DNA from 3 places in the Cupriavidus sp. CER-90 genome. Region 1 is predicted to be linked to each of the others. Evidence: predicted binding sites of a transcription regulator. Region 1 holds the regulator's gene; each other region holds the start of a gene.
The links. Region 1 encodes LexA, which represses DNA repair genes until DNA is damaged. Its sites were predicted from a motif close to ACTGTATNNNNATACAGT; they were not measured.

Region 1 (6,591 bases):
CGAATACAGGGCTTTCTTCAACTGATTTTTGAGCCCGCCGTGTGCGGGCTTTTTTTCTGCCCCGTCTCGTTGTTACCACAGCAACCGTGGGTTTGCCCGGATGGTGCGCCGTGCGTTCGGGGTCTACATTGAATGTGCCTTCAGGGCATTGAGATCGCTAATTTAAGAGTCCGCTTGCGAGCGGGCTCTTTTTTTTCGTGGGTCACGCCATGCACGAATCGCGCATAAAACCAGGGCGTACCTGAACACCAAAAAAAAGCAGGCGATGCTCGTCGGGAGTGATCGCCTGTCGGGAATGTCGAGGGGGTCAATGTCCCTCGGGGAAGAGTATCCAACAGCATTATTTGCGACAGAACCCTGCCGTGGTGGGGCAAGACCTCCGCTTTTGAGGGGCAGGCCGATACGTCAAGCGCTGGCTATTGTTAAGACATACCTTGTTGAGCGGCGCGTAGGTCATGTTACGATGCGCCTGAAAAATGCCGCGACATAAGCCGGCATGGCATGGGAGTCGTGTCTTCACGGATGCGGCGCCAAGTGGGGGAAAAGCAGGTGGGCTGGCCGGTTCGAGCGGTGCGACGGGGATGTCGAAACCAGTGAAACGGAAGCGAGCCCTGAGGAAATGAAATGGAAGCGGAAGAACCATTCGGTGAAGTCTTCGAGGACTACCGGGTGATCTGGGTAGCCGAGCAACTGCAGGACGGCAAATGGACGGCGCGCTATTGCTGGCACCCAGGCACATCGATCGACGCCGGCAAGGCGTTGCAGCGCGATGTCCTCAATGGCAAGTCGAAACGCTTGCTTGGACTTTTTCCGAGCGAGGCAGAGACCATCGCCGCCATCAAGGAAGCCGTGCTGCTGGAAGCAAAGTGGGTGGGCCCCCGATGAAGTCCGGAAGCCATCCGCCAGCGAATCCGAAATTTTTTTGTGCGGAATACTAGCCATCAGCAGAGAATGCTTGTATAGTCTTGTTCTTCGCTGATCGACACAACGGTCAACGAAAAATCTCTACGGTGGCTGTAGCTCAGTTGGTAGAGTCCAGGATTGTGATTCCTGTCGTCGTGGGTTCGAGTCCCATCAGCCACCCCAAAGAATTCCCTTACGAAACAGCCGCTTACTCAAGTGGCTGTTTTGCTTTGCACGCATCCCTTCCCATCATTCCTTCCGCCTGGTGCAACCGGCGCCTGATGGCATCACGGTTGCGATCGCATACGCCAAGGCGAAGCCCGTCGATGGGCGAAAAAAAACCGGACGTTGGCGAGTTCGACAAGGTCCGGTTCTGCGCATGACGCGAATGCGCAGTGATGCAGTTGCGCGCTGATCCGCGGGGCAGGCGGCCAGATTTCAGTCGAGCAGTTTCGTGGTCGGTTCTGCCAGTTCCAGCATGCGGCAGATGGCTGCCATGTTGCCGACCATCGTGCGACGTTGCGCGCCCTGGTAGACGCGGACGCCCTTGATTTGCCGGAACGGGACCGGCTTGACCGGGCGGCGGGAAGCGATGGGATTCGATTGCAGCATGGCAACACCTCGTAATTTGCGACAGCAGTGGTCCGCGCCCGTCGTCCAGCAAGGACGGGGCGGCATGGGCAAAGCAAAGCGGGTGACCAGGGCAGACGGCCGTGCTGCCTAAGTCTCGGGAGCCGGAGTCGCTGTCAGGCGCCTCCGATCACGCTAGAAGCCTGATGATCGGATCAGGCCGACAGCGATACCTTCAAGGGAGAACTCGTCGCGCCCCGAATGGAGCACGATGTTCTGGAAATCCGGGTTTTCTGCGATCAGTTCGATCGTGTCGCCGCGTTTCTTGAGGCGCTTGACCGTGACGTCCTCGCCCAGGCGGGCCACGACGATCTTGCCGTTGGCTGCCTCGCTGGCTTTTTTCACGGCCAGCAGGTCGCCATCCAGAATGCCGGCGTCGCGCATGCTCAGGCCGCGCACGCGCAGCAGGTAGTCCGGACGCTCGTCGAAGACCGATGCATCCACCTGGTACTGACGGTCGATATGTTCTGCGGCAAGAATCGGGCTGCCCGCTGCGACGCGACCGACCAGCGGCAGCGTCAACTGCAGCACGCCTGCCATTGGCAGCGAGAACTGGTCGGAACGTTCCGAATCGCTGCGTGCCACCTTGAGCCGGATGCCGCGCGATGCGCCGGGGGTCAGTTCGATGACGCCCTTGCGTGCCAGCGCCCGCAGATGTTCCTCGGCCGAATTGGGCGAGGAAAAACCAAACTCGGCGGCGATCTCTGCGCGCGTGGGCGGGAAGCCCGTGTTGCGGATCGTGTCGCGGATCAGATCGAAAATCTGCTGCTGCCGGGGTGTCAGGGTCGCCATGGTTCGCCGGTCTCTCGTGCCGAAGCACTGTATGTTTAAACAGTATGCTGTGATTTTATACAGTATCGTGTGAAGTGCAAGCACAATTTGCGCAGTGGGCTCTACATGGGCGACGGCGGCACCGGTGGCTTCGCGGGTTTGCCAAGGGGGCGCCGGGGCGGGGCGGCAGTTACAATCGTCGGCCAGATCCCGGGCCGCGCCCGCCCGGCCAGACCCCTCAGCCAGCCTATTTACATGTCAGCGTCTTCCTCATCGTTGCCCCGTGTCGTCGTGCTTGCCACCGGCGGCACCATTGCCGGATCGTCCGGCGACCCCGCCAGCAGTGCCCAGTACCAGGCGGCTACCGTGCCGGTGTCGCAACTGGTCCAGGCCGTGCCCGCGCTGGCCGATGTGGCGCGCGTGGAGGCCGAGCAGGTCGCGCAGGTCGACAGCAAGGACATGACGTTCGGTCTCTGGCAGCAGCTGGCGGCGCGGGTGGCGTACTGGTCCGGCCAGCCGGATGTGGCCGGCATCGTGATCACGCACGGCACCGATACGCTTGAAGAAACAGCGATGTTCTTGCACCTGACGCAGCCGTGTTCCGTGCCGGTGGTCATCACTGCGGCGATGCGCCCGGCAACGTCGCTGTCGGCGGACGGCCCGCTGAACCTGCTCGATGCCGTGCGTGTCGCGGCCCATCCGGGCGCGCGGGGCCTGGGCGTGCTGGTGGTGCTGAACCAGCAGATCCACGCCGGGCGCGATGTGACCAAGGCGCATACGTCCGCCGTCGATGCCTTTGTCTCGCCGAATGCCGGTCCGGTCGGCTACGTGCAGGACGCCTATATTCGATTCACGCGTGCGCCGGCCAGGCGGGAGGCGCCGTGCTTGCCGGTGCCGTCGGCCTGGCCGATGGTGGAAATCGTGGTCAGCCATGCCCAGCCGGGCAGGGTGGCCGTCGATGCACTGGTGTCGGCCGGTGTGAAGGGGCTGGTCGTGGCCGCCACCGGCAATGGCTCGGTCCACGAAACCCTGCTGGCGGCGCTGGCCGACGCGGCGGCGGCCGGCGTGGCAGTGGTGCGCAGTTCACGTACTGGCGCCGGCCATGTGTCGATTCCGGCGCGCCCGGCGGCGGGGGCTGGCCTGTTTGCCTCGGCGGCCGACCTCAATCCTTACAAGGCGCGCGTGCTGCTGCTGGTGGCGCTGGCAGCCGACCCCGCGCTCGGCGTCGATGCCGGGCGTCTGCAGTCGCTTTTTGCCGCCTGCTGAGCCACCTGCGCCGCGTGCCTTGCGGATTCCCGGGTCTCCGGGCTATACTCGCGGGCTATTCAACCTTGCCGCACCGGACGTGACGCCCGGGTGGCTCATCCCAAAAGGAGCGTCAATGCGTCATTACGAAATCGTATTTATCGTCCATCCGGACCAAAGCGAACAAGTGCCGGCGATGATCGAGCGTTACAAGCAGCTCGTCACGTCGCAAAATGGCCAGATCCATCGCGTGGAAGACTGGGGTCGTCGTCAGATGGCCTACATGATCCAGAAGCTGGCCAAGGCTCACTACGTTTGCCTGAACATCGAATGCGGCAAGGACACGCTGGCTGAACTCGAGCACGCGTTCAAGTTCAATGACGCCGTGCTGCGTCACCTGATCGTCCAGACCAAGAAGGCTGAAACCGCGCCGTCGCCGATGATGAAGGAAGTGCAGCGCGAAGAAGCCCGCAAGGCCGCGCAAACGACCACGGAAGGCCAGGCCGCCTGAGTGCGGACTGCTGTGTCGCGGTGAACCAGCTTCGGCTGACCGCCACGCTCGCCGAGCGAGATACGCTGCGCTATACGCCGGCCGGCATCCCTGTCGTCAACTGCATCCTGCAGCATGCCGGCGAGGTGATGGAGGCGGAAACGCCCCGGCAGGTGGAATTTGCAGTGGTGGCCATGGGCATCGGCCCGATTGGCCAGCGGCTCGAGCGCATGCCGCTCGGCACGCTGCTCGACTGCGAAGGCTTTCTGGCCCGCAAGCACCGCAACAGCAAGACACTGGTCTTTCACATCACTCGATGTAAAGCATTCGAAAAGGATTGAATCATGGCATTCGTCAAACGTGACAACAAGAACAAGAAGCGCTTCCAGCAACAGAACCCGCTGTTCAAGCGCAAGCGCTTCTGCCGCTTCACCGTGGCTGGCGTCGAACAGATCGACTACAAGGATCTGGACACGCTGAAGGACTTCATCGGCGACAACGGCAAGATCACGCCGGCTCGTCTGACCGGTACCAAGGCGCACTATCAGCGTCAGCTGGATACGGCCATCAAGCGCGCCCGCTTCCTGGCGCTGATGCCGTACACCGACCTGCACAAGAACTGATAGTCCCGGGACCGCAAGGAGAAATACACGATGCAAGTCATTCTGCTGGAAAAAGTCATCAACCTGGGCAACCTGGGCGACATCGTTCGCGTGAAGGACGGTTACGCACGTAACTTCCTGATCCCGACCAAGCGCGCTCGCCGTGCTACGCAAACCGCCATCGCCGAATTCGAAGTGAAGCGCGCCGAGCTGGAAAAGGCCGCCGCCGCCAAGCTGGCTGCTTCGCAAGCCGAAGGCGAGAAGCTGAACGGTCTGACCGTCCAGATCACGCAGAAGTCGGGCGTGGACGGCCGTCTGTTCGGTTCGGTGACCAACGCCGACATCGCCCAAGCCCTGGAAGGCCAAGGCTTCAAGGTCGAGAAGTCGCAAGTGCGCCTGCCGAACGGCCCGCTGAAGATGGTTGGCGACTACGCCGTTGGCGTGTCGCTGCACACCGACGTGCTGGTCGACATCACCGTTTCGGTGCTGGGCGAGCACGTCTAAGCTGTACGCGTCCACGATGTGCCGGTCCGGACCGGCGCGTCGGATGCACAAAAAAGGCAGGGGCCACGCTCCTGCCTTTTTTTGTTTTTTGCGTGGCGCCCGGCGCCGTTATAATTCCCTCCCATGAACGCGCCCGCCGCAGATCCCCAACTCGACAACCTCAAGGTTCCTCCGCACTCGATCGAGGCCGAACAATCGGTGCTTGGCGGGTTGCTGCTGGATAACGCCGCCTGGGACCGCATCGCCGACTTCCTGTCCGAAGCCGATTTCTATCGGTTTGACCATCGGGTGATCTTCCAGAGCATCGCCCGCCTGATCTCCGCCACCAAGCCGGCGGACGTGATCACGGTCTTCGAAATGCTTCAGGTGGCCGGCAAGGCCGAGGAAGTGGGCGGGCTGGCCTATCTGAATTCGCTGGCGCAGAATACGCCGAGCGCAGCCAATATCCGTCGCTACGCCGAGATCGTTCGCGAACGCTCGGTGCTGCGCAAGCTCGTGACGGTGGCCGACGACATCGCTTCCGCGGCTTTCGCGCCCAAGGGGCGCGAGGTGCGCGAACTGCTCGACGAGGCCGAATCCAAGGTTTTTGCGATTGCGGAAGAAGGCTCGCGTGGCCAGAAGGGCTTCCAGGAGATCCAGCCGCTGCTGACGCAGGTGGTGGAGCGGATCGACGAGCTCTATCACCGCGACAGCACCACGGACGTGACCGGCGTGCCGACCGGCTTCATCGACCTGGACCGCATGACCAGCGGCATGCAGCCGGGCGACCTGATTATCGTGGCCGGTCGCCCCTCGATGGGTAAAACCGCGTTTTCGCTGAATATTGGCGAGCATGTGGCGGTAGAGCAGGGCTTGCCCGTGGCCGTGTTCTCGATGGAAATGGCAGGCGTGCAGCTGGCCATGCGTATGCTGGGCTCGGTGGGTCGCCTGGACCAGCATCGCCTGCGTACCGGCCGCCTGCTGGACGAGGACTGGCCGCGGCTGACGCACTCGATCCAGCGCATGAACGATGCGCAGCTGTTCATCGACGAGACGCCGGCGCTGAATCCAATGGAATTGCGGGCCCGCTCGCGCCGGCTGGCGCGTCAGTGCGGCCAGCTGGGCCTGATCATCATCGATTACCTGCAGCTGATGTCGGGATCGGGTGGCGGGGAAAACCGCGCCACGGAAATTTCCGAAATTTCTCGGTCGTTGAAGGGGCTGGCCAAGGAGCTCAACTGCCCGGTCATCGCGCTGTCGCAGCTGAACCGAAGCCTGGAGCAACGTCCGAACAAGCGCCCCGTCATGTCCGACCTGCGCGAATCGGGCGCCATCGAACAGGATGCCGACGTGATTCTGTTCATCTATCGCGACGAGGTCTACAACCCTGACTCGCAGGACAAGGGGACTTCCGAAATTATCATCGGCAAGCAGCGTAACGGGCCGATCGGCACCGTTAGGCTCACG
Region 2 (6,591 bases), on a different contig from region 1:
TCGAGCGGATTTCGGGCCAGCAGTACCTGTCGATCGAGATCGATCGCCAGGCGATTGCGCGCTACGGGCTGAACGTGTCGGACATCCACGACATCATCGAGATCGCCATCGGCGGCAAGCGCGCCACGGACATCTTCGAGGGCGAGCGCCGCTTTGCGGCGGCGGTGCGCCTGCCGGAGGAGTTCCGCGGCAACGTGCAGGCCATCCGCCAGTTGCTGGTGCAGGCGCCCGATGGCGTCCAGGTGCCGCTGCAGAGCGTGGCGAAGATCGAGGTCAGCGATGGCCCGGCGCAGATCAGCCGCGAAATGGCCAAGCGCCGCGTGGTGGTGATGATCAACGTGAAGGACCGCGATCTGGGCGGCTTCGTGGCCGAACTGCAGTCCGCCACGGAGGCCAGGGTCAAGCTGCCCGAGGGCTACTACTACGAGTGGGGCGGCCAGTTCCAGAACATGGAGCGCGCCATGGGCCACCTGAAGCTGATCGTGCCGATCACCATCGCCGCGATCTTCTTCCTGCTGTTCCTGCTGTTCAACTCGCTGCGTTTTGCCACGCTGATCATCACGGTGCTGCCGTTTGCATCGATCGGCGGCATCATCGGGCTGTTCGTCACCGGCGAATACCTGTCGGTGCCGGCTTCGGTGGGCTTTATCGCGCTGTGGGGCATGGCGGTGCTGAACGGGGTGGTGCTGGTGTCGTACATCCGCACGCTGCGCGAGTCGGGCATGTCGCTGCGCAATGCGGTGGTGCGCGGCGCCACCCAGCGATTCCGGCCGGTGATGATGACCGCCACCATCGCCATGCTGGGCCTGGTGCCGTTCCTGTTCTCGGACGGCCCGGGCTCGGAGGTGCAGCGGCCGCTGGCCGTGGTGGTGATCGGCGGGCTGATTACGTCGACATTGCTGACGCTGGTGATGGTGCCCACGCTGTATCGCTGGTTCGACGACCGCAAGCCCGAATCGCGCGACATGTCCGTGTAATGGCGTGAGCCCGTAAGGGATTTTCGCCGCAGTACAATGGCAACCGGCCGGCATGCAGCGCGCGTGCCGGCCGTTTTCGTTCTGGAGTACACACCTGTGACAACACACCTGCGCCGCAATCTCGTGCGGGCCCTGGCTTGCGTGGCCATCGGACTGCCGATGGTGGCAGCCGCCGCCGATGCACCGGTCAATATCGAAATGGGTCAGCGTGGCGGCAGGCCGGAAGCGCCCGAGGCGCCAGTGGCCTGCATGGAGGCCGTCAAGGCCAGGCTGCCGAACCCCGACAAGTTCCGCTGGGTGCAAGGCACCTCGCGCCGCGTGGCGGAGGATGTCTACAGCGTGGTGGGCAGCATCGAATTCGTGAACCAGGCCGGCGAGGCGCGCAAGGGCGAAGCCCAGTGCGACGTGATGCGCGCACCGGGCAACCAGTTCATCGTGCCGAAGGTTCGCCTGCCGCAGTAATCGGCTGGCAGCGGGCGGTCAGCCCGTTTCGGGCGAAGCTGAACTCCGTCTCAAGCGCCCTCCATCATCCCAAGTGATGCGAGCGCCTCAAGATTAAGTTTTTGTCATGCTGCCACACCGATGTGGACATCGTTCCGATCATCTCCTAGGATTTGTGTACGCTGTACACAAGACGGCGAGATCGATCCGAACTCATCCACCGGAGACTTAAGCATGCAAGTCGAAATCACCAAGGAACACCGCTGGCTACACCGGCTGGTTGGCAACTGGACAGCCGAAGGCGAAGCCCAGATGGGCCCCGAAGGCCCGGCCGAGAAGTGGAAGATTCCCGAGCAGGTCAGCAAGGTTGGCGACAGCTGGGTGCAGACCCGCTCCGAAGGCGAATTCCCCGGCTGCGGGCCGGCCGTAACGGTCATGACGCTGGGCTACGACCCCGCCCGCCAGCACTTCGTGGGTACCTTCATCGGTTCGATGATGACCCACATGTGGGTCTACGAGGGCGACCTGGAAGCCGACGGCAACACGCTGACCCTGCGCGCCGATGGTCCGGCGTTCGGCCCGGATGGCACCGTGGTGCCGGGCAAGATGGCGAAGTATCGCGATGTGATGGCGTTTCAGGACGACGACAACCGCACGCTGACGTCATTCATGCAGACCGACAACGGCGAGTGGATCCAGATCATGCAGGCCCGCTACCGGCGGGACAGGTAGCCGGTGCACCCCGTCGTGGCGCCGCCGCCGGTCCTCCGGCGGCCGGCCTGCATCAGGCCCGGTCCAGCTCGTTGCTGTTCCACCAGGCCTCCAGCAGCGGCTGGAAGCGGTCGTCGGGGGCTGGCGGAGTTCGCGTGCTCTTGCGTGCCGGCGGCAACTGGCGTCCGGTCAGCTGATAGAAGACGGCAGCGGGCGGCGTGCCGGGGCCGTAGGGCACATGGTCGATCACGCTCATCTGCCGCGCGGCTTTCAGGGCGCGCGTGGTCTCCTCGGCGGACAGGCCGCAGGCGTCGGCCAGCCCGTCACGGCGCACCGGGCCCTGACGCTGCAAACCTTCGATCAGCAGATGCACGCATTCGCGCGTATTCCTTTTCATGCCGCGCATTTTTCCGCACTGCCTGACACTTCACAATGACACTTGACACTTGTTTGCAATCGTCCGCCCGGAAGTGTGGCAAGGACGCAAAAATCACTTCGCAAGCGTCGATTCAGGCACTTGAATAGCGTACCCCTTGCGCCGGCCCCGATACTGTATAAACATACAGTATTCGACGAATTCCTATGTCCGCGCCGACTGCGCGTGGGCCGACCACCCGATCATGACCCCCGTCCCGCATGGGCAGCCTTCGCTTCTGGCGGAGGACCATGCGCCCCCATCCTCCCCGCTGGCCGAGCCGCCCCGCGAATCGGTGCGCGAACTCGAACAGCGGTATCCCGGCCTGTGGCGCGCGGGCCAGCTGGGCCGTGCCGGCCGGCTGCCCGTCTGTCCGACCGGCTATGACGCGCTGACCGCCGAGTTGCCGGGCGGCGGCTGGCCGGCCGGTGCGGTGACGGAACTGCTGCTGACGCAGGATGGCGCGGGCGAATTGCGCCTGCTGATGCCGGCGCTGCGCATGCTGGCGGCCGGCGGGCGGCGCATCGCGCTGGTCAATCCGCCTTACCTGCCGAATGCTGGCGGACTGGCGGGCGGATTGGACGATGACCGCCTGCCCGCACGGCAGCTCTACTGGGTGCGGCCGCCGGTGGCCGCCACGATGGCCTCGCAGCGCACGGACATGCTCTGGGCGGCCGAGCAGATGCTGCGCAGCCAGGCGTTCGGCGCGGTGCTGGTGTGGCTGGCCGGCGCGCGCCCCGAGGCGCTGCGGCGCCTGCAGGTGCTGGCGCAGGCCGGCGATACCGTGGTGTGGGTGTTGCGGCCCATGCGGGTGCTGCACGATTCGTCGCCGGCGGTGCTGCGGCTGGCGCTGTCGCCGCAGCCCGGCAACCTGATGTCGATCACCTTCCACAAGCGGCGCGGCCCGGTGCGCGATACGCCGTTGCTGTTGCCACTCGAAGGCATGGCCCATGTGCCCCGGCGCACGGGCATGCCTGCCGTTCCCACGCCCGCCGTCGCGGCGGGTCTCGATCCGATTGCCCATGACGTACTGGATCGCGGTGCATCTGCCGCGCCTGCCGCTGGACGCGCTGCAGCCGAGCTGGCCTGAGCCCGCCGACACCCCCGCCGCGCATGGCAACGGTACGCTGCAGCAACTGCCGGTGGCCGTGATGGCGCACGAGCGCGTGGTGCTGGCCAATGGCCCGGCCGCGGCGCTGGGCGTGTGCTACGGCATGCGGCGCGGCGGCGTGCAGGCGTTGTCGGCCGATGTGGTGCAGCTTGAACGCGATCCGGCCGCCGAGACCGGTCTGGTGACATCCGTGGCGCTGACGCTGTTGCATTTCACGCCGGCCGTGACGATCGACCCGGAACCCGAATCGGCCACGGTGATGCTCGACGTCACGGCCAGCCTGCGGCTGTTCGGCGGGCATCGCGCGCTGTGCCGGGCGATCCGCACCCGCGTGCGGCAACTGGGCACGTTCGTGCAGGTTGGCAGCGGCACCACGGCGCAGGGCGCGGCATGGCTGGCGCGCCAGCCGCTGCGCAAGACGCCGCGCGGCATCGTCCGGCCGGCCCGGCGCGCGGTGCAGGCGCCGCGCATGATGCGCCTGCTGGACCGCCTGCCCGTGACCTGCCTGCAGGCGTACACCGATCCGGACTGGCTCGAAGGCGTTGGCTGCCATACGCTTGGGCAGGTGCGGCAGCTGCCGCGCGCGGGTTTGTCGCGCCGTATCGGCACCGAACTGCTGGCGCGGCTGGACCAGGCCTATGGCAAGGTTCCGTCGGGCTTTGCATGGTTCGAAGCGCCGCCCGCGTTTGCACAACGCATGGAGCTGCCGGGCCGCATCGAATCGGCCGAAGGCGTGCTGGCCGGGGCGCAGCGGCTGCTGCTGGCGCTGTCGGGCTGGTTGGCGGCGCAGCAGGCCGGCGTGACGCGTTGCGTGCTGGTGCTGGAACACGAACGCTACCGGCTGGGCGAGGACACCGACAGCACGCCGGTGCCGCTGGCGCTGGCGCAGCCGAGCCGCGACCCCGTGCATCTGTCGAAGCTGCTGCGCGAGAAGCTCGACAAGGTGCGTTTTCATGCGCCGGTAGGCGGCCTGGGGCTGCGCGTGGAGACGATGGAAACCTGCGTGCCGCAGAGCGATTCGCTGTTTCCGGAGCCCGGCGCCGAACCGGCCGAGCTGGGCCGGCTGATCGATACGCTGGTCGCCCGGCTGGGCCGCGACAACGTGCTGCAGCCACAGCCGCTGGCCGACCATCGTCCCGAGCGCGCCAACCAGTGGTGCCCGGTGGGCGAGACGCCCGCGCGCGCACCGGCCACGGGCGCCTTGCCGCCGGAGCGGCCGCTCTGGCTGCTGGAAGCGCCGCAGCCGCTGCGTGTGGAAAAGCACCGTCCCGTGTACCAGGGGCCATTGGTCATGCTGACGCGCCCCGAGCGCATCGAGGCCGGCTGGTGGGATGGCGGCCTGGCCACGCGCGACTATTTCATTGCCGAACGCGCCGACGGGCTGCGCTGCTGGGTCTATCGCGAACGCCCCGGCCGCCCCATGCGCGACGGGCAGGAAGACGGCGGCGAATACCGCTGGTTCCTGCACGGCCTGTTTGCCTGAGTGCCCCGGAGCTTGGCGATGTTGCCCGGATTGTCTTCCCTGTTGCCGTCGTTGCCCGACTATGTCGAGCTGCACTGCATTTCCAACTTCACGTTCCTGACTGGCGCGTCGCATCCGCAGGAACTGATTTCCCGCGCGTTCCAGCTGGGCTACAGCGGCCTGGCGCTGACCGACGAGTGTTCGGTGGCCGGCACCGCCCGCGCGCACCACGCCATCAAGGTCTTGCGCGAGGACATGTGGGAAGCCGTGGCCCGCAGCGCGCGGCGCCTGGCGGCGGGGCAGGGGGCGGGCGACGTGGACGATGTGGAGGACATCGTGGCCTTCGTCGAGGAAGACGACGAGGAGGGCGGCGAGGGTGGCGAGGAGGAAGGGACGCCGGTCGACTTCGGCGAAGACCCCGATGCCGCGGCACGCCGGCACGCGATGCTTGAAACGCTGGCCGCCGCGGCCGACGCGTTCAACCTGATCATCGGCAGCCGCTTCACGCTGACGGCGGCACCGGGCGACACCATGCCGCCGCCCCGCCTGGTGCTGCTGGCGCAGAACCGCGAGGGCTTTGGCAATCTCAGCGAGTTCATCACGCTCGGGCGCCGGCGCGCCGACAAGGGCAGCTACGTGCTGTATCCGTCCGATATCGCCGATCCACAGCCCGACGTGCATCACCTGCGCGGCATGCCCGATTGCCTGGCGATCCTGCTGCCCGACTACTGCGCCGATGCCGAGGTGTTGCGCGCACAGGCGCGATGGTGCCGCGACGTGTTCGGCGACCGCGTATCGATCGCGCTGGAACTGCTGCAGGGCCATGCCGAAGCGTTGCACCGCGAACGCCTGCAGCAGGTGTCGCGCGATACCGGCGTGCCGCTGGTGGCCACCGGGGCGGTCAACATGCATGTGCGGTCGCGCAAGCCGCTGTCCGATGTGCTGACCGCCATCCGGTTGGGCCAGCCGCTGCCGGCCTGCGGCATGGCACTGGCGCCCAATGCCGAAGCCCACCTGCGCATGCGGCAGGTGCTGTCGCGGCTCTATCCGCGCGAGGCGCTGGCGCGCACGCTGCAGATCGCCGACCAGTGCCGGTTTTCGCTCGACACATTGCGCTACGAATATCCCGAGGAACTGGTGCCCGACGGGCTGACGCCGATCGGCTATCTGCGGCAGGCGGTCAGTAAGGGCATCGACGAACGATTCCCGCACGGCATGGAGCCCGAATGGGAAAAGCAGCTCGAAGGCGAGCTGGAACTGATCGAAGAGAAGCGCTACGAGCCATTCTTCCTGACCGTCTACGACATCGTCAGCCATGCGCGCAAGCTGGGCATCCTGTGCCAGGGACGCGGCTCGGCGGCCAATTCACTGGTCTGCTACTGCCTGCATATCACCGAGGTCAGCCCCGAGCAGGCCAACCTGCTGTTCGGGCGCTTCCTGTCGCGCGAGCGCGACGAGCCGCCCGATATCGACG
Region 3 (6,591 bases), 250 kb from region 1:
CTCGGCGCGCTCGATCAGTGCCAGGCAGCCCGGCGTGAAAATCGACCGCGTGGCCAGCACTGCCGCGGCGGCGTCGCGCAGCGCGGCGTCCTGGATCAGGTCCAGACGCAGTAGCGACGTAAATACGCGGAACGGGTTCTCGGCCAGGCCGGCGGTGTCCTTCGGCCGGAACGCCGTGGAGTGGACCGGCACGCCGGCCACGGACAGATCGTAGTAACCCACCGGGAACATGCCCATCACGGCGAACAGGCGACGGATCGTGGCCAATTCCTCAGGGGTACCCACGCGGATGGCACCGTGGCGTTCCACCTCGATGCGCGATGCCTGGCCGGCCGCACCGGCGGCCACGGCACCCACGCTGGCCAGCACTTCGGCATTGACATCGGCGACCAGCGCCATCAGCGTGCCGTACTGCGGCACCTCGGCACGGTACATATCGGACATGGCGCGCGAGAACTGGGCGCGGATCTGGCTGGGGGACGTGAAAGCGGCAGACATGTGGTTCCGGGGACGACGAGATGACAAAAAGAGCCGCCAAGTGTGGTCGCGCGGCTTTCGGGCGGCAAGCGATATTTCCGCGCAACTTGATGCGCTTTACGCATTAACTTGATGCCCAGCCGGTGATCGGTCTTCAGGCGACCTCGCACTGGCGCAGCAGCCAGTCGGCAAACAGCGCCGCCTTGTCCCGATCCGTGCCGTCGCCGGGTTTGGCCTGCCGGTAGGTCAGGAAATAGGCGCCATGCCGGCCGGACGCCGGCGCCCCGGAGAACGGCAGCGCCGCCAGCTGGCCGCTTTCGATCTCCGTGCGCACCATCATTTCTGGCAAAACGGCGATGCCCAGCCCGCAGATCGCAGCGCCCGTGACCATCGTGAACAGGTCGTAGCGCGGCCCCAGGCGCGCGCGGCGCCGGATCGCCTCGTCGTCGCCGCCGAACCAGTCGGGCCACGCATCGGGGCGGCTGGCCAGATGCAGCAGCGGCAGGTTCAGCAGGTCTTCGCGTTGGCGCAGGGCCGCGCCCTGCAGCAGTTGCGGGCTGCACACCGGGATCGACGGCCCCTCTTCCAGCAGCGTGGCCGACGGATGCCCGTCCCAGGCGTCGTTGCCAAAATAGATGGCCGCATCGAACAGCGAATCGGCAAAGTGGAACGGATCGGGCCGCGCGTGGATATTGACGACGATCCGTGGATGCTCGGCCCGGAAGCCGGCCAGGCGCGGAATCAGCCATTGCGTGGCGAAAGTGGGCACGACGGCGAGTTCCAGCACCTCCATGCCGCCAGCGCGCGACGCCAGATCCTTGGTGGCGCGCTCGATGGCCTTCAGTTCGGCGCGGATGTCGCGCACATAGCGGTCGCCGTCGGCCGTCAGCACCACGCGCTGGCGCACCCGTTCGAAGAAACGCACGCCTAGCCGTTCCTCCATGGCCTGGATTTGCCGGGAAATCGCGCTTTCGGTGACGTTCAGTTCGGCCGCGGCGCGCGTGAAGCTGCCAAGTCGGGCAGCGCACTCAAGCATCTGGAGTGCGATCAGGCTGGGCAGGCGCATGGTTCAGGGGGCTGGCGATGAGGAAAAAACAAGGCGGATACGGCATTCAGGGGCGCGCGATGGCTGACAGGATGCGCTTCAGCTTGTCGGGGTTGCGTTGCGCGTGGATGCTGACAATGCGCTCGCCATCGGTCTCGATGCTCTGGGCCGATTCGAGCTGGCCATCGACAAAGCGCAGCAGCGCCCACTGGCCGTTGAGCACCACCATTTGCACATGCACCGCCAGGCCCCGCCGCTGCGCCGCGAAGAGGACCTGCGCGATCTTGCCGCCGCCGACCAGCGGCTTCGGAAAGCTCGACACCTTGCCGCCACCGTCGCCAATCAGCGTGGCTTCGTCGGCCAGCAGGTCCCGGATCGCGTCGAACGTGCCCTGCTCCAGCGCCTGGGCAAAGCGCCGCACCAGGTTCAGGTGCGCGTCCTTGCGTACCGGTGGTTGCGGCCGGGCATCGCGCAACTGGGTCTTGGCGCGGCTCACCAGCTGGCGGCAGGCCGCCTCGCTCTTGCCGATGACCTCTGCCACCTGGCTGTAGTCGGCGTCGAACACTTCACGCAGCAGAAAGGCCGCGCGCGCTTCGGGCGTCAGGCGTTCCAGCAGGAACAGGAACGCCACCGACACGTCGTCGGCACGCTCGTAGAGGGCCTCGGGCGTATCGGCGCCTTCGGATATCAGCGGCTCAGGCAGCCAGATACCGGCGTAGTGCTCGCGCTGCAGCTTGGCCGCGCGCAGATGATCGATGGACAGCCGCGTGGTCACCGATACCAGCCACGCCTCGGGGTTGTCGATGGCGTCGCGATCGGTGCCGTGCCAGCGCAGCCAGGCGTCCTGCACCACATCCTCGGCCTCGGCCACGGCACCCAGCATGCGGTACGCGATGCCCTGCAGGCGCGGGCGAAGCTGGTCAAAGGTCTGGCTGGGATCGGGGGCAGGTGCGGCCATGGCACAAGTGTCCTTGCGGTGGGCTGCCATTGTGGCATTGGCGCCCTCTCGCCGTCTCGCGTTGTGTCTGACTGCGCCCTTGAAATTTCCGAACTACTGTATATATTTACAGTGTACTGTATGGATAGACAGTACCAGACGTCGTGAGATGGATTAAACAGTGTCGGAACCTTCGGAGCCCTGAAATGGAACACCTGATCCGTGTGCAGAATGAATATGACCGCCAGGTACTGGTCTGGCTGCGTGGACGGATTGGCGACGCCGCCTTGGTGTCGGCCGCGCGCCGCACCGCCGCGGACGGGAAAAAGCCTTATCTCTCAACGATTTGCCGCCTGCTGAACATCCGGCCGCCGTCGCGCCGCAGCTTTGCCGATGAGGCCCGCAAGACCCACCGGGCGGTGGGTGAACGTTATCTGGCGCAGATCCGCCAGATTCTGGCCAAGCCTGCTGCCCCGCATGCACAACGCGAAACGGCCGGGCATGAGGCCCGGCCGCAGGGTTCCCTCTTCTAGGCGCCCTTCAGACGCCGCCGAGGTTTAGTCCGAATTATTGAAATCCTATAATTCGGACTAAACCGCTGGCAGAGCCGCTTTTCGATCACTTTTTCCGGACCGTTTCAGCGCCCTGCTCATTGCGGCAGATCGGTCACGCGCATCGCCGGCGTGATCTGCAGCGGATCGGTCACCAGTTCCAGCACGGCCGGCTTGCCGGCCCGCTGCGCCCGTTCGAAGGCGGCGGCGAAGTCCTCGGTCCGCTCGACGCGTTCGGCCCAGGCGCCGCAAGCCTTCGCCATCTGCACAAAATCGGGATTGACGATGCGCGTGCCGCTCTGGCGGCCCGGATAGCGGCGCTCCTGGTGCATCCGGATCGTGCCGTACATGCGGTTGTTCACCACGATCACGATCAGGTTCACGCCGTGGGCGGCGGCCGTGGCGATTTCCTGCGGATACATCAGATAGCAGCCGTCGCCGGCAAAGCACACCACGGTTTTTTCCGGAAAGCGCAGCTTGGCGGCAATGGCAGCCGGCAGGCCGTAGCCCATCGCGCCGCACGTCGGGGCCAGTTGGGTGCGCGGACGCTTGTAGGCATAGAAGCGGTGCAGCCAGACCGTGTAGTTGCCAGCGCCGTTGGACAGCATGGCGTCCTCGGGCAGCACCCGGTTCAGGTGCGCCATGGCGGCGCCCATGTCCACGCCGGTCAGTTCGGCGTGAGGTTTTGGCGGCGTGACAAAGGCTTCATGGTCGGCGCGGGCGCCGGCGGTCCAGTCCTTCCAGGCCACCGAAGCGGGCGCGGCCAGCGATGCCAGCATGGCGGCGCCCGGCTCGACGCCGGCGTGGATCGGCAGCGTGGCCTGGTAGACGCGGCCCAGCTCGAAGCTGTCGGCATGGATATGCACGAGCTTCTGCTTGGGCTGCGGGACTTCCAGCAGCGAATAGCTATCGGTGGCGATATCGCCAAGCCGCGTGCCGAAGGCCACGATCAGATCGGCCGTCTTCACGCGTTCGGCCAGCTTGGGGCTGACGCCCAGGCTCAGGTGGCCCACGTAGTGCGGGTCGCGGTTGTCGATCACGTCCTGGCGGCGGAAGGCGCAGGCCACGGGCAGATCCCAGGCGTTGACGAACGCGGCAAAATCGCGCACGGTCTGGCCGGTCCAGTTGGCGCCGCCGGCAATCACCAGCGGACGCTGGGCAGCGGCCAGCGCGGCCGCCAGCGCCTGGGCGTCCTCGGGGCGCGGTGCGGCGGCCACGGCGCGGTACGGCGCGGCGTCGGCCACTTCCACCCGACCATCGAGCACGTCCTCGGGCAGCGCCAGCACCACCGGGCCCGGGCGGCCCGACGTGGCCACCTGGAACGCGCGCGCCACCATCTCCGGGATGCGTGCCGGATCGTCGATCTCGGCCGCCCACTTGCACATCGACCCGAACACGGCCGCGTAGTCCACCTCCTGGAATGCCTCGCGCCCCTTGTGCTCGCGGGCGATCTGGCCGACGAACAGGATCATCGGCGTGGAGTCCTGCTGCGCGATATGCACGCCGATGCTGCCATGCGTGGCACCGGGGCCGCGCGTCACGAAGCAGATGCCGGGACGGCCCGTCAGCTTGCCGTCCGCCTCGGCCATGTTGGCCGCGGCGCCTTCGTGCTTGCAGACCACAAGGTCGATGGCCGGCTGGTCGTGCAGCGCGTCCAGCACGTCGAGAAAGCTCTCGCCCGGCACGCAGAAAATGCGTTCGGTGCCATGGAGCCGCAGTTGGTCTACAAGGACGCGGCCGCCGGTGCGGGCCGTCTGGGTAGCGTTGGAGGTCATGTCGGATGGGGTCGCGTTATCGACGTGAAAATCGGCGGCAGGATCGCAATGTCTGCAATTGTTCCGTTTGACGTGCGCCGCCGCGCGGCCTATCGTGCATTTCTGTTATGCGAATTCTGCAAGTCGCCACCGCCCCCGCCCGTGTAGATTTGCGGACGAGGCGCAGCACAAGACGCCCCGCCCGACCCATGTTTCCGTTGCGGAAACCGTCAGGCAGAACGGCAGCCCGGACCGGGACTGCCGCACACGAACGTTCGCGCTACAGGAGACATCATATGAATTTTCCCCATCGCCTGATGCGGCCGATGCTGGCCGTGCTTTGTACCGGATGCATGGCGGTCGCCACGCAGGCCGGCGCCCAGGGTGCCGATCACTACCCGAGCAAGCCCATCACCTACGTGGTGCCGTTTGCCGCCGGAGGCACCACCGACCTGCTGGGCCGGCTGATCGGCCAGCGGCTGTCGCAGGTGCTGGGGCAATCGGTGGTGGTGGAAAACCGTGCCGGCGCGGGCGGCAATATCGGTTCCGACTACGTGGCCAAGGCCCCCGCCGACGGCTACACGCTGCTGGGCGGCACGATCAGCTCGCACGCCATCAACGTGAGCCTGTACCCGAAGATGCCGTATGACCCGGTCAAGAACTTCCAGCCCATCGCGCTGATTGGCACGTTGCCGAACGTGCTGGTGGTCAATGCCAACAGCCCGTGGAAGAGCGTGCAGGACGTGATCGCCGCCGCCAAGGCCAAGCCGGGTACGGTCAATTTCGGTTCGTCGGGCAATGGCACGTCGCAGCACCTGGCTGCCGAACTGTTTGCCAACATGGCCGGGCTGCGCATGACCCACGTGCCTTACAAGGGCAGCAGCCAGGCGGTGCAGGCGCTGCTGGGCAACCAGGTGGACCTGGTGTTCGAGAACAGCGTGGCGGCCATGCCGATGATCCAGTCGGGCAAGTTTCGTGCGCTGGCCACTACCGGCGCCAAGCGCGCGGCCGAACTGCCCGACGTGCCGACCATGGCGGAGTCGGGCCTGAACGGCTACGAGATCGTGTCGTGGCAGGCCATCTTCGCGCCGGCCGGCACGCCCAGGCCCATCGTCGACAAGCTGTCGACCGAGATCGGCAAGATCATCCGCCAGCCGGACGTGCGCGCCAGGCTGGCATCGATGGGCGTGGAGCCGTCGGGCGCCGGCCCCACCGAACTGGGCAATTTCCAGAAGAGCGAAGTCGCCAAATGGGCAAACCTGATCAAGGTGGCCAATATTCACCTGGAGTAAGCATGAGTGATCACCGTATCCCGACTGCCGGCCTGCACCAATGGGTGGCAGACCTCTGGCTGGCGGCGGGCTCAGACGCCCGCGAGGCCCGGCTGACCGCCGATCATCTGGTGGGCGCCAACCTGTCCGGCCACGATTCGCATGGCGTGGGCATGATTCCCAAATACGTGATGTCTTGGCAGGCCGACCAGCTCCAGCTGAACCAGCAGGTCAGCGTGGTGCATGAATCGGGCGGCATCCTGAGCCTGGACGGCAACCGTGGCATGGGCCAGGCCGTGACCGAACAGGCCATGGGCCTGGGCATCGAACGCGCGAAGGAACATGGCGTGTGCGTGCTGGGCCTGCGCCGGTCGCACCATCTGGGCCGTGTGGGCCACTGGGCCGAACAGGCCACGGCGGCCGGCATGATCTCGATCCACTTCGTCAATGTGCTATCCAAGCCGATCGTGGCGCCGCATGGCGGCTACGATCCGCGCTTTGGTACCAATCCGTTCACGATTGGCGTGCCGGTGGCCGGCCAGCCGCCGCTGGTGCT

Region 2: imuA (translesion DNA synthesis-associated protein ImuA) is a predicted target of LexA. The motif match lies at 2,679-2,696, and genes of this name have one in related genera.
Region 3: AC24R4_RS24800 (CppA family protein) is a predicted target of LexA. The motif match lies at 2,576-2,593, and genes of this name have one in related genera.

What each region holds. Positions count from the first base shown of each region.
Region 1 is NZ_JBYGYM010000002.1:2,857,879-2,864,469, forward strand. Features, by position in the region: gene AC24R4_RS23675 (hypothetical protein) at 625-885, shown strand; tRNA gene AC24R4_RS23680 (tRNA-His) at 1,011-1,086, shown strand; gene AC24R4_RS23685 (hypothetical protein) at 1,342-1,515, opposite strand; gene lexA (transcriptional repressor LexA) at 1,669-2,325, opposite strand; gene AC24R4_RS23695 (asparaginase) at 2,560-3,570, shown strand; gene rpsF (30S ribosomal protein S6) at 3,686-4,060, shown strand; gene priB (primosomal replication protein N) at 4,081-4,380, shown strand; gene rpsR (30S ribosomal protein S18) at 4,384-4,662, shown strand; gene rplI (50S ribosomal protein L9) at 4,693-5,145, shown strand; gene AC24R4_RS23720 (replicative DNA helicase) at 5,269-6,591, shown strand, end outside.
Region 2 is NZ_JBYGYM010000001.1:2,159,127-2,165,717, forward strand. Features, by position in the region: gene AC24R4_RS09570 (efflux RND transporter permease subunit) at 1-977, shown strand, start outside; gene AC24R4_RS09575 (DUF2880 domain-containing protein) at 1,074-1,439, shown strand; gene AC24R4_RS09580 (DUF1579 domain-containing protein) at 1,653-2,150, shown strand; gene AC24R4_RS09585 (hypothetical protein) at 2,203-2,526, opposite strand; gene imuA (translesion DNA synthesis-associated protein ImuA) at 2,750-3,634, shown strand; gene AC24R4_RS09595 (Y-family DNA polymerase) at 3,567-5,138, shown strand; gene AC24R4_RS09600 (error-prone DNA polymerase) at 5,157-6,591, shown strand, end outside.
Region 3 is NZ_JBYGYM010000002.1:3,108,888-3,115,478, reverse strand. Features, by position in the region: gene hglS (2-oxoadipate dioxygenase/decarboxylase HglS) at 1-498, opposite strand, end outside; gene AC24R4_RS24810 (LysR substrate-binding domain-containing protein) at 632-1,543, opposite strand; gene AC24R4_RS24805 (RNA polymerase sigma-70 factor) at 1,590-2,480, opposite strand; gene AC24R4_RS24800 (CppA family protein) at 2,666-2,992, shown strand; gene AC24R4_RS24795 (thiamine pyrophosphate-binding protein) at 3,109-4,785, opposite strand; gene AC24R4_RS24790 (Bug family tripartite tricarboxylate transporter substrate binding protein) at 5,061-6,056, shown strand; gene AC24R4_RS24785 (malate/lactate/ureidoglycolate dehydrogenase) at 6,059-6,591, shown strand, end outside.